2 regions of the Staphylococcus ureilyticus genome follow, and region 2 is predicted to be linked to the other one. Evidence: predicted binding sites of a transcription regulator. Region 2 holds the regulator's gene; the other holds the start of a gene.
What was found. Region 2 encodes LexA, which represses DNA repair genes until DNA is damaged. Its sites were predicted from a motif close to CGAACATATGTTCG; they were not measured.
Positions count from the first base shown of each region.

Region 1: a site for LexA is predicted at 2,062-2,075, ahead of MUA21_RS02785 (YolD-like family protein). Genes of this name have one in related genera too.

Region 1 covers NZ_CP094825.1:576,902-584,289, reverse strand. Annotated here, with positions in the region: gene fosB (FosB/FosD family fosfomycin resistance bacillithiol transferase) at 1-365, opposite strand, end outside; gene MUA21_RS02795 (hypothetical protein) at 530-727, opposite strand; gene MUA21_RS02790 (hypothetical protein) at 1,000-1,578, shown strand; gene MUA21_RS02785 (YolD-like family protein) at 1,805-2,038, opposite strand; gene MUA21_RS02780 (hypothetical protein) at 2,479-3,039, shown strand; gene MUA21_RS02775 (sigma-70 family RNA polymerase sigma factor) at 3,266-3,523, opposite strand; gene MUA21_RS02770 (hypothetical protein) at 3,523-3,732, opposite strand; gene MUA21_RS02765 (DNA/RNA helicase domain-containing protein) at 4,090-5,691, opposite strand; gene MUA21_RS02760 (hypothetical protein) at 5,711-5,833, opposite strand; gene MUA21_RS02755 (NUDIX hydrolase) at 5,864-6,262, opposite strand; gene MUA21_RS02750 (hypothetical protein) at 6,619-7,197, shown strand; gene MUA21_RS02745 (PepSY domain-containing protein) at 7,273-7,388, opposite strand, start outside.
Region 2 covers NZ_CP094825.1:1,057,566-1,064,953, forward strand. Annotated here, with positions in the region: gene MUA21_RS05095 (hypothetical protein) at 19-267, opposite strand; gene rpmG (50S ribosomal protein L33) at 619-768, opposite strand; gene rpsN (30S ribosomal protein S14) at 992-1,261, shown strand; gene guaC (GMP reductase) at 1,453-2,430, shown strand; gene MUA21_RS05115 (CAP domain-containing protein) at 2,451-3,467, shown strand; gene lexA (transcriptional repressor LexA) at 3,656-4,279, opposite strand; gene sosA (DNA damage-induced cell division inhibitor SosA) at 4,422-4,655, shown strand; gene MUA21_RS05130 (DUF896 domain-containing protein) at 4,779-5,027, shown strand; gene tkt (transketolase) at 5,104-7,092, shown strand; gene MUA21_RS05140 (YneF family protein) at 7,304-7,388, shown strand, end outside.

The DNA.
Region 1 (7,388 bases), 480 kb from region 2:
TGTAATGTACCTGTATGTAGTTCTAACTTGTGCCCGTCTGGATCAGTGAAGTATATTGATTTCTTATCTCTTATATCTCTTGTACGCCCTTCTAATATGTTCACATTTCTAACTTTTAACCATTGATACCATTCTTTAAATTCACTTTCATCAATTGTAAATGCCATATGCGTATAGGAGTATTGAATTTCATTTCTTGGTATATCTTTTTCTTCATTCAATGCCAGCCATAGTCCACCTAAAGTAAAATAAGCTGTCTTATCACTCTCTACTAAAATTTTAGCTTTTAATATATCTTTATAGAAAGCAATAGATGTCTTAATATCTGATACTGAATAAGTCACGTGGTTTATAGATTGAATCATACATTATCACCTCATATTAGAAATTTAGTTATTAAAATTTTTTCTATAACCATGAAAATTTCTAAAACCTTGTTTTTCGTAAAATTTTGCTGAACGGTTTGTTGCTAATAAATCAATTCTTGTATCTGGATACATTTTATGTAAGTGATTTATCAGCTCATTACCTATGCCCTACCTCTTTTCTGTTCTATTATAAGCAACTCACAGATAAACAAAGTAGTATAACCGTCTGTTATGCCTCTAATAAATCCTATAACATTACTGCTTTTATCGACTGCAACAATTGTTATAGAGTTTTCTAAAGATTTTCTATACATATCTTTATTTTCAACAAGGTTTTGCCATCCTTCTTGTTTATTCAATTCATTAATTTGTTCCCAATAACGTGAATGATATTCTACTAATTTATGTTCTATGATAAATACACATCCTTTTTAATTCACAGAATATTCTAACATAGATAAACACAAAAATAATCTCTACATTAAATAGATAATACTACGTTACCTTTTTTCGAAATGTAATATAAGTAAATTCACAAATAGTAATGTTAATCATAACTTTTTGTTATCACTATTATTTTTTAAGTATAGTACAATTAAGTTAATAATTTATTTTTAAGGGAGAGTATTAAATGAAAAAGTTTTTATTTTTATTATTAGCAAGTTTTCTAGTTTTAGCAGCATGTGGGAATAAAGAAGAAAATAAATCAGAAGATACAAAAGAAACAAAATCATCATCAAAAGATGATAAGAAAAAATCAAATGATGATAAAAATGCATCTAAGGATAAGAAAACAGATAAAGAAGATAACTCTGATAGCGATAATCAAACTACTAGCAGTGACAGTCAATCACAAAATAGTGATGGCCAACAAGCTAACGTAGATAATCAAAATCAAACTACTAGCAATACACAACAAGCTAATTCAGATCAACAAGACCAACAAAATAAACAAATGAATGCTAACCAACAACAAAACACCGCTAACACACAACAACCGCAACAAGACAATCAACAAGCTAACGGTTATGATCCTAATAATCCATATATGAATATGCCTGACCAAGAATGGCGTAAAAACACTGGGGATGGTCTTTCATCTGGCGAAAAGCAAACTATGTATGCAATTGAAAATAATCAATATGAAGTTGAAGACGCAGAGCAAAAACTTGCAGCATTAAAATATTATCAAAATAAATATAGTCAATAATATTTACGATTACACTACTTGTGCATATATCTTTTATAAAACAACCCACTTAAACGATTAGGTGGGCTTATTTTATCTCCACAATATCTAATAAATTAACATCACTTAAACCAGTTACTTCATATAATTGTAGAGTTTCTGTTTACGGGTCTATTTTGTGTATGTAATTCACTTTTGTTTCAATATATCCACCTTCAAAGTAACGTAAATCAATTAATGGTTGGTTTTACATTTTAAATATTAGTGTATCGTTTAAATCAGCAAGTTGGTGGTCTCTTAATGTGGGCTTGTCTATCTTATTTTGGTCATTCATATACTGTTCTAATCTTTCGTACTGTTCGGGCATCGTCTTGAATGGTTGCCATTTAACCATTCCTCTGCCCTTTGGTATGCGTGGATTAAGATATTCACGTGGTATTTTACGATAGTCAGTTTCATTTTTATATTTATTTGGCATCATAGTATCACCTCACTAAACACAAAGGAACATTCGTTCGCATATGTAAATGAAAAAATAACCACCCAGTGACTAGTGTGGGTGGATTAAATCAAAACGGTACAGTTAGCTTCTTACTACTAAACGCAAGTAAGTCCACTGCACGTAATAAAATAAAACATACAACCAAATGATAGTATGCCAGTGTTAAACACTGTTTCCTCATTTATATTGTACCATAAAAAATAGGGAAAGCGCATATTGCCTATCCTAAACAGTATTATTAGAGAGCACTCTATTAAGGAATGGTAAAACTTATTCTAGTAATTTAAAATCATTTTATTACTTATTGGTTTTAGTAAATACTATCAGTTTGGAATTATATTGCAACACTTATGAAAAATCCCATTTTATTTTACATTATATTGTTATGTTAGTTATATAAATCAAAGGAGGTATTCATTATGAACAATTATGCGAAGTTTACTAGTATTGTATTAGCATCAATATTTACGTTATCTTTAGCCGGTTCACCTATCACACAAGCGAGTAAAGAAAACATTAATGTCCATCAAAAACAACAATTGAGTATAAATAACATACCAAGTGATGCACAAAAAGAAGGAGACCACTACGTTAAATATATTTCAGATCAAGAGTTAAAATCAGAATTAAATAAAAAAGGATATGATACTAGCGGTTTTGAATCAGCTGAAAGTAATAATAGTATCAATACTTATGCCGCTAAGAAAGGCGGAGTAACAAAAGCAGTATATGGTAAAGGCAAAAATTCGGATAAAGTAGACTTATACCTATCACATAGTGCAGCAACAGGTATAATAAAAGCTGGAGGGTCTGGTGCAGCTGGTGCGTTAGGAGCTTTAATTGGCGGTGTATCAGGTGGTTTTACAGGTTCGTTTGCAGGGTATCTAGTTAATGCATTTGGCGGTAATGCAGTTCCTAAAAATGGCATTATAATTAAAGGTAAAGTTGATGGTACTGTAGATAGTGTTGTAAATCAGTAGCAAATGAGGTGTTTTCTATTATTAAAATTTTAATTGTTTTTTTATCAGCCTTATTATCCACGTTGTATGCGTTGCTAATTTTAAATTTAGTTACCAATCAGACATTAAGTTCTATCTTAATAGGAATTGGTCTATTTATAATAGTATTTACAATTACTACAATTGGACAAAAGATGAATAATAACAAAAATAAATAAAAAAGGGGTGGTTTTCAGCCCCCTTTTATTTACTTCATTTTATCCAATAAACTATTAAACATCTGCCTAATTCTTTGTGACTGCACACCAAATATACTCCCAGTTTCTTCAAATTTCACACCATTACTAAGTAATAAGAATAAATTATGTTCTTCTTCAGTCGCTACTCTTTCAACAATAGCCTCTAATTCATTAAAAAATATAACATCTTCAAAGCTTGTATCGTTATTATCTATTGTTTTATGGTAGTTTAATATAAATTCTTTTACAGTACCTTTATCATACATCACACATAGTCAACTGCTTTCGCAACACGCTTTAATATCACTTCTTTTGCGTGTCTTAACGTTAATTCACTTATACCCATTACATCAGCTATAACGTTATCTGTATGGTTGTTATCGTCCCACCATGACAATTTAATAATCTGTTGTACTTTAATATCACAATCGTTGTATAGTTCTGTAATGTCCTCTACAATCGATTTTAGGTTCATATATTGAAGTTCATCCATATCACTAGGTAGATTCTTATAAGTATCTACCATATTATGATAATTACACACGTATCTTTCTAGAACAACTTTCAATAAATTTCAAAATTTTCATACATGAAAAAAGCCCTCAACCGTTGTGGTTGAGAGCTCTAATATGGAGACGGCGGGAGTTGATTAAAGCGATTATCTATACATTTAAAAACATCTATAAGTATTATAATAGCAATGTTTACGTTGTTTTCATGGTTTAGTGTAAAATGTTAAAATTGCAAAAACAACATAATTTTGGGGCAACATATGTAATTATTCTAATTACAAAAATACTTTTAGTTTGTATGCCACCTTAAATATTTCTACCTAATTAATATCAAGCGTTTGCTTCATGTAGTCCTTAAACCTCTCATTTTTCCAAAATCCTATACGAATTCCATCTATTCCTCTAGTAAGTAATACGTAATAGATATTTAGAACAAAAATTGTAAATTCAAATTCATTTTCAGGAGTAAAATCTTTTTTTGGAAAAACGCCATTTACATTATAAAAATTCTTAGTTTCTCCATACAATTTACCATTCGAATCAACTTGCAAATCATCACCTATTAAAACTCCGACTTTATTAAGATCAATTCCTTGAACTGCAAAAACTGAACCTATTTGTTCTTTGGCATCTTTATCAGAAGAATTAATCCAATTTTCTTGCTTAGAATTCCACCGTCTTTTTATACCATCTTCATGCCAATGTGTAATACTAGGGTCGTTACCATCTGCTTGTTTCCATGGTTCAACTAATCCACCTAAAACTCTATTTACGTGATTATGATGATAATTCAAATCATCTTCTAGCCATTCAATTAAACTATTCAAAGGCTTATTTTCAAAATAACCAAAATATGCATCTTCACTTTTATCTCTAAATAAATCCCTATCAAAATCAGGATTAAAATTTGTCATATCTAAAAGTCCAGTATCTTTATATAATAAATACTTAATACCATTTATATAATCATCTGAGTTGTAATTTTTACCTTCTGGTGCTTGAATTCTAAATTGAGTTGTTAAATATTCTTTTTGGAAATTTTTTGTTTCTTCCATAAATTTAGAACGTTGAATGTTTGCAGGCCTAATGCCTTGTAACACATCATACATTAGAATAATTTGTTTTCCAATTTGCTTAATACACTCTAAATGATTTTCGGCTTCTTCAAACTGATCTTGATAAACTTTGTTGAATGTTGGATGCTGTTTTGAATACTTTCTAGACATTTTATGTGACTCATCTACTATAACTACATCAAACATTTCTTTTTCACTTAAATAATTATTTATTAGTGATGTTGATGTCGTTACTTTCAAATTATCATTCTTCAAGTTATAAACTTTAAAAATATTCGCTGCCGTATCAATCCAATTGGGTTGTACCACAATAGCAATTCTCTTATTTGTGTTTTCTAATAATTCAGCAACAATATGTGTAAGTAATACTGTTTTCCCCGTACCTGCATCTCCGTTTATAACAAAATCTTCATGTGGTTTATTTAATATTTTTGAAATTAAATTAACCTGTTCCAATGTCAATGTTTTTATAGGGCTATATTTTACTAAAACATTAGATTTTAATTTATCAATTGTTGGTGTATTCACCCATAAAGGATATAATTCATTTTCCCAAAATGGTAATATAACTTCTGTTTCAACTTTTTCTTTCTCTATGTAATCAATTACAGCATTTCCGTTAGTCAAGTTGATCACTTCGTCATCATCATAATTTAATTTTTGGTTTTTGGATAAATCAGCTGCAAAATATGTAATTAATTGTTTTTCAACGTCATTTAAAGCTGATAAATGAAAATATTGAGATGTAAGAATTATCACTTTGTTAAAATTCGCTTCATTAAATTTTACTTCAGTTCCATTAAAATGCTGCTTATGTCTTTTTAAAAAATGCTTAGTTTGACCTATATATTTCTTTTTAGGCTTATTACTTATATATATATATTATATTTCCATTTTCTATTAATTTCTTTTTTTTATTATTTAGTTTATCTAAGTTAGCTATTTGACCTTCTTTTATATCTAATTCAAATGCATCATATTTTGCCACTTTTAATCCCCTTTCTATATTTTCATTATTTTACTTATTTAAGATTTCCAAATGTTCAATAATGTGACCAATAAGTCCCTCTCCCGCAAAAATATCATTATCATAGAAATTTTGATTTAAATCTATCCAAAATAACTCATTTTTTTCGGGGACTAATTCAATGTCCTCTTTCAACACTCCATAATACACTTCAATAAAGACGTCTTCTAACCAATAATTTAAATCAATATATCTTTTTAAATTTATTTCACCCATAGAGATACCTGTTTCTTCAAACAACTCTCTATAAGCAGCATTTACACTATTTTCATGACTTTCAATTTTACCTCCGACAAAATTATATCTATATTTATACGGTTTCTTTTTTCTATAACAAAATAGTAACTTATTCATATCTTTATTAATAACCATAATTAAATTAAACTTCATTATAACTCCCCTGATAAAACTCAATTGTCTATCTTGATATTATTATCTTTAATAATAATTGATTCGAATTATATATATATTGCTATTAAATGATAACATAACTCGACTTATACATAACAAAATTTAATAATTATAATATCTTCATCTAAGAACACTCTGACATTCACTCTGTGCTGCATCGAGAAATTAATTTACGTATAATTGTCCGTTTGATGTTCTATAATATCATTTGATTAATCATTAAGCATAAGCAAATTCACATAAAACACTTTTTATTCATAACTTTTTGTTATCACTATCATTTTTTAAGTGTAGTACAATTAAGTTAATATATTATTTTTAAGGGAGAATATTAAATGAAAAAAGTCTTATTTTTATTATTAACAAGTATTTTAGTTTTAGCAGCATGTGGCCAAGAGGAAAGTAAATCAGATGACAAGAAAGAAACTAAATCATCAAGTAAAAAGAAATCTAATGACGATAAAAAGGAATCAAATGATAAGAAAACCGATAAGGAAGATAACTCTGATAACAAAAGCCAGACTTCTAACAGTGACAGTCAATCACACAATAGTGATGACCAACAATCTAACGTAGCTAATCAAAACAATGAGCAACATGTTGCCACTGAAGAACAAACTAACGCTAACATACAACAAATTCAACAATCAGAGCAGAATACTCAACAAGAAAAAAGATATGATTATGAAAATAATGGTGTTTATCGAACTCCCGAAGAGCAATCATCTCATGACAAATGGATTAATGATCAAAATGAGTGGGCTAAACAACAAGAAGAAAAAGAAGCAAAACTACAAGATGAATATTTTGATCTTTCAGACAAGATGTACGAAGATAATGTAAGTGAAAGTGAGTATGAAGCAATGGAAAAACGACAAGATGAAATTTTAGATGAAGTAGAACCAATAAATTAATTTGGTTTCTTGCAGTCACCACTGCTGAATATATTTTTTTTAAACAACCCACCTTTACATTTAGGTGGGCTTATTTTAACTATCTTCTTCGTTATTTAATACTTTTCCATTTTTAGCATCAACTGTGATTTCATGTTTAGTTTTATCTTTTTGTATATCCATGTCGTATACAAGTTTGCCGTCATCTTCTG
Region 2 (7,388 bases):
CACAGTTATTAAAAATCTTTACCGTGTTTTTATACCTAAGAAGTTTTGTGAATAAAAATGCATTTTCCCACAATTATTACACAATAAAGTTATCATAGGTGTTGGATCATTTCCTAAAGAAGCTGTTAACAATGGTAGAAAATAATGTCCATCTAATATTTCAATATTTGGATGTTCACAGTTACATACGCTTTTATCTTTTGTTTTCTCCGTTATTGAATTGATTATGTGCTTTTTTTGATTATCAGTAATATGACGATTTTCCATATAAAACGCCTCCATATTTTTTTAATATACGATTTCATTATAAGGCTTGGGGACCATGATTAATAGACGCTTAACTTATTTAAAAGTGTTAATTAAACACTTTATTGTTAAATAACTATTAAAATTGGTGAATAAATTATAATTTGTAATAAGCGATAGTAATTTTATGTATTTAAAGTTTTTAAATCACCATTTTTTCAATGAATGTTGAAACTAATAAAATGACTATATAATAAAAAACGTCAATTCTATTGTAATGAAATAGAATTGACTTTTACGCTACGTCCGAGATGTTTTATCCCAGACAATTAGCTTGAAGTGTCGTATTAAAAAGATAATGAAAGCACAGAATTATTTTGTTTCACGATGTAATGTGTATTTATTTAATCGTGGACAGAACTTTTTAAGTTCAATTCGTTCTGGATTATTACGCTTGTTTTTAGTGCTAATATAATTACGATCACCACATTCAGTACAAGCTAATGTTATATTTACGCGCAAAGTTAACACCTCTTTCTTAACAGGAATCATTACGTTTTAAAATGTTACCATATTCTATTATTAATTTCAATAAGATTTAATTTTGAAAAGTGTATAGTTAATTATATTTTAAATTGATAATTATTATTTGGATTTTAATCATTTAATTATTTTAGTTTGATAAATGAATAGAATGTGTTATTATACAAAACGTAATTATTACGATTTAAAAGGAGAGAATATTATGGCTAAAAAATCCAAAATTGCTAAGGAACAAAAGAGAGAACGCTTAGTAGCACAATATTACGAATTGAGAAAAGCATTGAAAGAGCAAGGAGATTATGAAGCATTACGCAAATTACCTAGAGATGCTTCACCGACAAGACTGACACGCAGATGCAAAGTAACTGGCCGTCCAAGAGGGGTGCTCAGAAAGTTTGAAATGTCACGTATTGCATTTAGAGAAAATGCGCATAAAGGTCAAATACCAGGCGTAAAAAAATCAAGTTGGTAATTTCAGACTTTAGTTCATTTACATTTAAGGTAAAAGAATGTATATTAACTATTGGTAAAGATAAATTAAATGTCATTGTTCGGAAATAACTATCGTATGTATAAGTATTTTCAGTTATAGTTATGAATTTCATTTGAAAATCTTACCTTTAAATACTATTTTATTAATAAATGTTAGGGGTTTATTTAATTATGAAGATATTTGATTACGAAGATATACAGCTTATTCCAAATAAATGTATTGTAAATAGTCGTTCAGAATGTGATACTACTGTGAAATTTGGACCAAAATCATTTAAATTGCCAGTGGTACCTGCAAACATGCAAACAGTAATGAATGAGACGTTAGCAGAATGGTTCGCTGAAAATGATTATTTCTATATTATGCATAGATTTGATGAAGAAGCGCGTATACCATTTGTTAAGAAAATGCATGATAAAGGATTATTTGCTTCAATCTCAGTTGGTATCAAAGAGCGTGAATTTGATTTTGTTGAAAAATTAGCACATGATAATGTGATTCCTGAATATATAACAATTGATATCGCTCATGGTCATTCAGATGCTGTCATTAATATGATTAAACATATTAAAAAGCACATACCTGAAGCATTTGTTATCGCTGGTAACGTTGGTACTCCGGAAGGCGTACGTGAACTGGAAAATGCTGGTGCAGACGCAACTAAGGTTGGTATTGGACCAGGTCGTGTTTGTATTACAAAAATTAAAACAGGTTTTGGCACAGGTGGTTGGCAATTAGCCGCGTTGAACCATTGTAGTAAAGCTGCACGAAAACCAATAATAGCTGACGGAGGAATCAGAACTCACGGTGATATTGCTAAATCAATTCGTTTTGGTGCATCAATGGTTATGGTAGGATCACTGTTTGCTGCACATGAAGAATCACCTGGTGAAACCGTTGAATTAGATGGAAAAATGTATAAAGAATATTTTGGTAGTGCGTCAGAATTCCAAAAAGGTGAACACAAAAATGTTGAAGGCAAAAAAATGTTTGTTGAGCATAAAGGTTTATTGAAAGACACATTAATTGAAATGCAACAAGATTTACAAAGTTCTATTTCATATGCAGGTGGCAATGATTTAAATTCATTAACTAAAGTGGATTATGTTATAGTAAGAAACTCAATCTTTAATGGAGATAGAGACTAATAAACTAGTGGGTGTAAAAAATTAAACGATTTTTATTATATGTAATTGTATTTCTTTGTATTGTTTTAATTACTCCAATCAAAGCATTTACACCTTTAGAAAATTTACAGCAACAATTTAAAGCAAAAGTAGATAGTTGGTCTTCTTCTGAACAGTCACAAACTGAAAATGCTTTAAAAGTACCTGATGAGCAAGAATTTGCTTTGAATAACATTCAAATGAATATGTCAAAGGATGAAGTTGAAACAAAACTAGGTAAGGCAAAACGTGTTACTTCAAATGAATATGGTACGCAATGGTATACTTACTATTCGGAGAATTATAAGCGTTTTATTATGGTAAGTTATATTAAAGGTAAAGTGAACGGACTATACAGTAATCAAAATGTTATTTCTTCAAAATCTAAAATCAAATACAATACTCCTAAAGATATAGTTAGAGAACGATTAGGTGATCCGATAACTGCAAAACGCAAAGGTCATTTAAGTATAGACGTTCGCGATAATGAATTTGACAATTTTAAAAAAGACAACATTTACACAACTGCTTTTTATGACAAACATAATGACAATAATCTTACTGCGCTACTATTAGTAAGTGAAAAAATGGAGAATAGACTTCAAAATCAATATGAAACACCATCGCGTAATTTAGCAAAAGGTTTTGAACTGCAAAACCTTGATTTGGTCAATGCTGAAAGAGTACAACATGGGTTAAATACGTTAGATTATTCGACAGCTATCTCTGATACAGCACGTAAACACAGCACTGATATGGCTGAGAATAATTATTTTGACCATAATAATCAATCTGGTGATTCACCATTTGATAGATTAGAACAAGATGGCCATGATTTTAATGCAGCTGGCGAGAATTTAGCTTATGGTCAACCAAGTAGTATATATGCTCATCAAGGATTGATGAACTCTTTAGGTCATAGAAAAAATATCCTTAAAGATGAATTTAGTACGTTAGGTGTCGGAGTTGATTTTAATGAACACAAACAACCTTATTGGACTGAAAATTATACGGGATAGTGTTTATACATTGTTGAAAAGGGTATCTGTATTCTGTGAGGATGAGGTATTATGACAACAAATAAAAAAGATCAAACAGAAGATATACTAGAAAAAGTAAAAGATGTTTTAGAAAAAAATGACAATAAATAAGAGGCTACGCTTAGAGCGTAGCCTCTTATTTATTGAGAGTGTCTTTATCTATAAAATTAAATTTCTCTAAATAGGCCGACAACTTTACCCAACACAGCAACTTGATCTAAATAGATTGGCGACATTGTACTGTTTTCCGGCTGTAAACGGTAACGTGTTTTTTCTTTGTAAAAACGTTTGACTGTAGCTTCATTCTCTTCTGTCATGGCTACAATAATATCACCATTTTCAGCAATCGTTTGGCTTCTTACGATAACTTTATCTCCATCCAATATTCCAGCTTCAATCATGCTATCACCAACAACATTTAAGATGAAAATATCACTGTTATGTGTAGATGTAAAGTGCTCAGGTAACGGAAAATACTCTTCAACATTTTCGACAGCAGTGATAGGTATACCTGCTGTTACTTTACCGATGACTGGCACGTGGATTGTGGATTCCATGTTTACAGTTTCACCTAATTGTTCGGTAACGATTTCGATTGCACGTGGTTTAGTTGGATCTCTTTTTATATAACCCTTTTCTTCTAATCTAGAAAGATGTCCGTGCACAGTTGAACTTGATGCTAAACCAACAGCTTCACCAATCTCTCGAACACTTGGCGGATAACCCTTTGAATGAACAGTCTGCTTAATATATTCAAAAATTTCATTTTGTCGCTTAGTTAATTCTCTCATAATAGGCACTCCCTACATTAATTTATTTTTATTATAGCATGTATTATTAACGTTTACAAACGTTTGTTCGTTTTCATATTGACAGAGAACAGATGTTCTGATAAAGTATAGATACAAACAAACGTTCTTAGGAGTGACTTATATGCTTAAACTATATATATATCAAATCAAACCTTATATTGCAGTATTGTTAGCTACAATGGTTTTATGTACTGTATTCATATTGACTGCTTATTATAATACCGAATCAGAACAGACGTACGAAATGACAGATCATCAAATGACAAATGTTTCTACAAAAGACGAACAGTATCAAATGAACTCAGATGAAAAAAGCGAACGAACACTTAATCAATTTTTAGCTAAAGCCAAATAACATATTAAGCTACTTTTATTGTGAAAGTGAATTTGCTTAGGAAATTGATAAAATAAGCGTAACTATTTAGTTTCGCTTATTTTTTTGTTATATTTTCTATATTATGAATTACGGAGGTTTATTATGGCGAAAAATGATGCCGTAGATATTAAGCGTATAAATGAGTTAGCAAAAAAGAAAAAGGAACAAGGGTTAACTGAATCTGAATCAAAAGAGCAATCGAAATTAAGGAAGGCATATTTAGATTCTTTCCGAAAAAGCTTTAAAAAACAAATTGAAAGTACAAGAGTCATTGATCCCGAGGGCAATGATGTAACACCTGAAAAGGTGAAAAAAATATTAGATTCTAAAGATAAAAAAGATAATAACTAAATCAATTTTTTGTTAAATAAATACTAAATAAGGTATAATAGTACTGAAACTTGCTATAAGAAAGGAAGTCATTTAGATGAATAAAGAAAAAGATCAATTAGCAATAGATACGATAAGAGCTTTAAGTATCGATGCTGTTGAGCAAGCAAACTCAGGTCACCCTGGATTACCAATGGGAGCTGCTCCAATGGCATATACATTATGGACACGCCACTTAAATTTCAACCCCCAATCAAAAGATTTCTTTGATAGAGATCGTTTTGTATTATCTGCAGGGCATGGTTCTGCGTTACTTTATAGTTTATTACATGTTTCAGGTAGTTTAGAATTGGATGAATTAAAACAATTTAGACAATGGGGTTCAAAAACTCCAGGTCATCCAGAGTTTAGACATACAGATGGTGTTGAAGTAACAACTGGACCATTAGGACAAGGTTTTGCTATGTCTGTAGGTATGGCGATGGCTGAAAAACATCTTGCTGGTAAGTTTAATAAAGAAGACGCTAACGTAGTAGACCACCATACTTATGTGATAGCTTCTGATGGGGATTTAATGGAAGGTATTTCGCATGAAGCTGCATCATTAGCTGGTCATAACCAATTAGATAAGCTTATCGTGTTATATGATTCAAATGATATTTCTTTAGACGGTGATTTAAACAAAGCATTTTCTGAAGATGTTAAAACACGCTTTGAATCATATGGTTGGGAACATATTTTAGTTAAAGATGGTAATGATATAGATGCTATCGATAATGCTATTAAAGAAGCTAAAGCTTCTGATGTACCAACAATTATCGAAGTAAAAACAATCATAGGTTACGGCGCACCAAACAAACAAGCTTCTCATGGTGTACACGGAGCTCCATTAGGTGAAGAAGAAAGAAAATTAGCATTAGAAAACTATGGTTTGGATCCTGAAAAACGCTTTAACGTACCTGATGAAGTATATGAAATTTTCCAACAAACAATGTTGAAACGTGCTAATGAAAAAGAAGAAAGCTGGAATAAACTTGTTGAAACATACAATGAAAAATATCCAGAATTAGCTGAATCATTTAAGTTAGCAATCAGTGGTAAATTACCAACGAACTACTCAGATGAATTGCCAGAATTTGAAGCAGGACATAGTGGTGCTTCACGTGCAGATTCTGGTGAAGTCATTCAAGCACTTAGTAAAACAGTGCCTTCATTCTTTGGTGGCTCAGCTGACTTAGCAGGTTCAAATAAATCAAACGTTAAAGATGCGGTTGATTTTGATAAAGATACACCTGAAGGTAAAAATATCTGGTTTGGTGTACGTGAATTTGCAATGGGTGCTGCAGTGAATGGTATGGCAGCTCATGGTGGTTTACACCCATATGGAGCAACTTTCTTCGTCTTTAGTGACTATTTAAAACCAGCACTTCGTTTATCAGCAATCATGGGATTAAATTCAACGTTTATTTTTACGCATGATTCAATTGCTGTTGGTGAAGATGGTCCTACACATGAACCTATCGAACAATTAGCTGGTTTACGTGCAATTCCAAACATGAATGTTATTCGCCCAGCAGACGGTAATGAAACACGTGTAGCTTGGGAAGTAGCGATGGAATCAGAAAGTACGCCTACATCTTTAGTACTAACGCGTCAAAACCTAACAACAATGGATTTACCTAAAGAAACTGTTGAAGAAGGTGTACGTAAAGGTGCTTATGTGGTGTTTGAATCAGATAAAGATCCAGAGTTCTTATTATTAGCTACAGGTTCAGAAGTTAATTTAGCTATTGAAGCTGCTAAAGATTTAGAAGGACAAGGTAAAGGTGTACGTGTTGTATCAATGCCTAACTGGCATGCATTTGATCAACAATCAGATGAATATAAAGCATCAATATTACCATCTTCAATTACAAAACGTGTAGCTATAGAAATGGCATCATCATTAGGGTGGCATAAATATGTAGGTACTGAAGGTAAAGTTATTGGTATTGATGGATTTGGTGCAAGTGCGCCTGGTGATTTAGTAGTTGAAAAATATGGTTTCACTAAAGAAAACGTCCTAAATCAAATTCAATCGTTCTAATCATTTGTATAAAAGATAGCTAATATTTTGGTATGAGAGCAATTGTTCTCATACCAATTTTTATTTATAAATAAAAAATTGGATTATATTTACAAACTGAAATTATAATTGATATAATACATAAGGTTGGAAATATAAATGAATTGAGTCACTCTTGAAAAGGAGTGCTTATTTTAGTAAAATGCATTAGGATAGGAAAGTGGGTGAAACAATGGCAACTTGGTTAGCAATTTTATTAATCGTGTTAGCACTTATTCTAGGACTAGTCGGTGGATTTTTCCTTGCGAGAAAATATA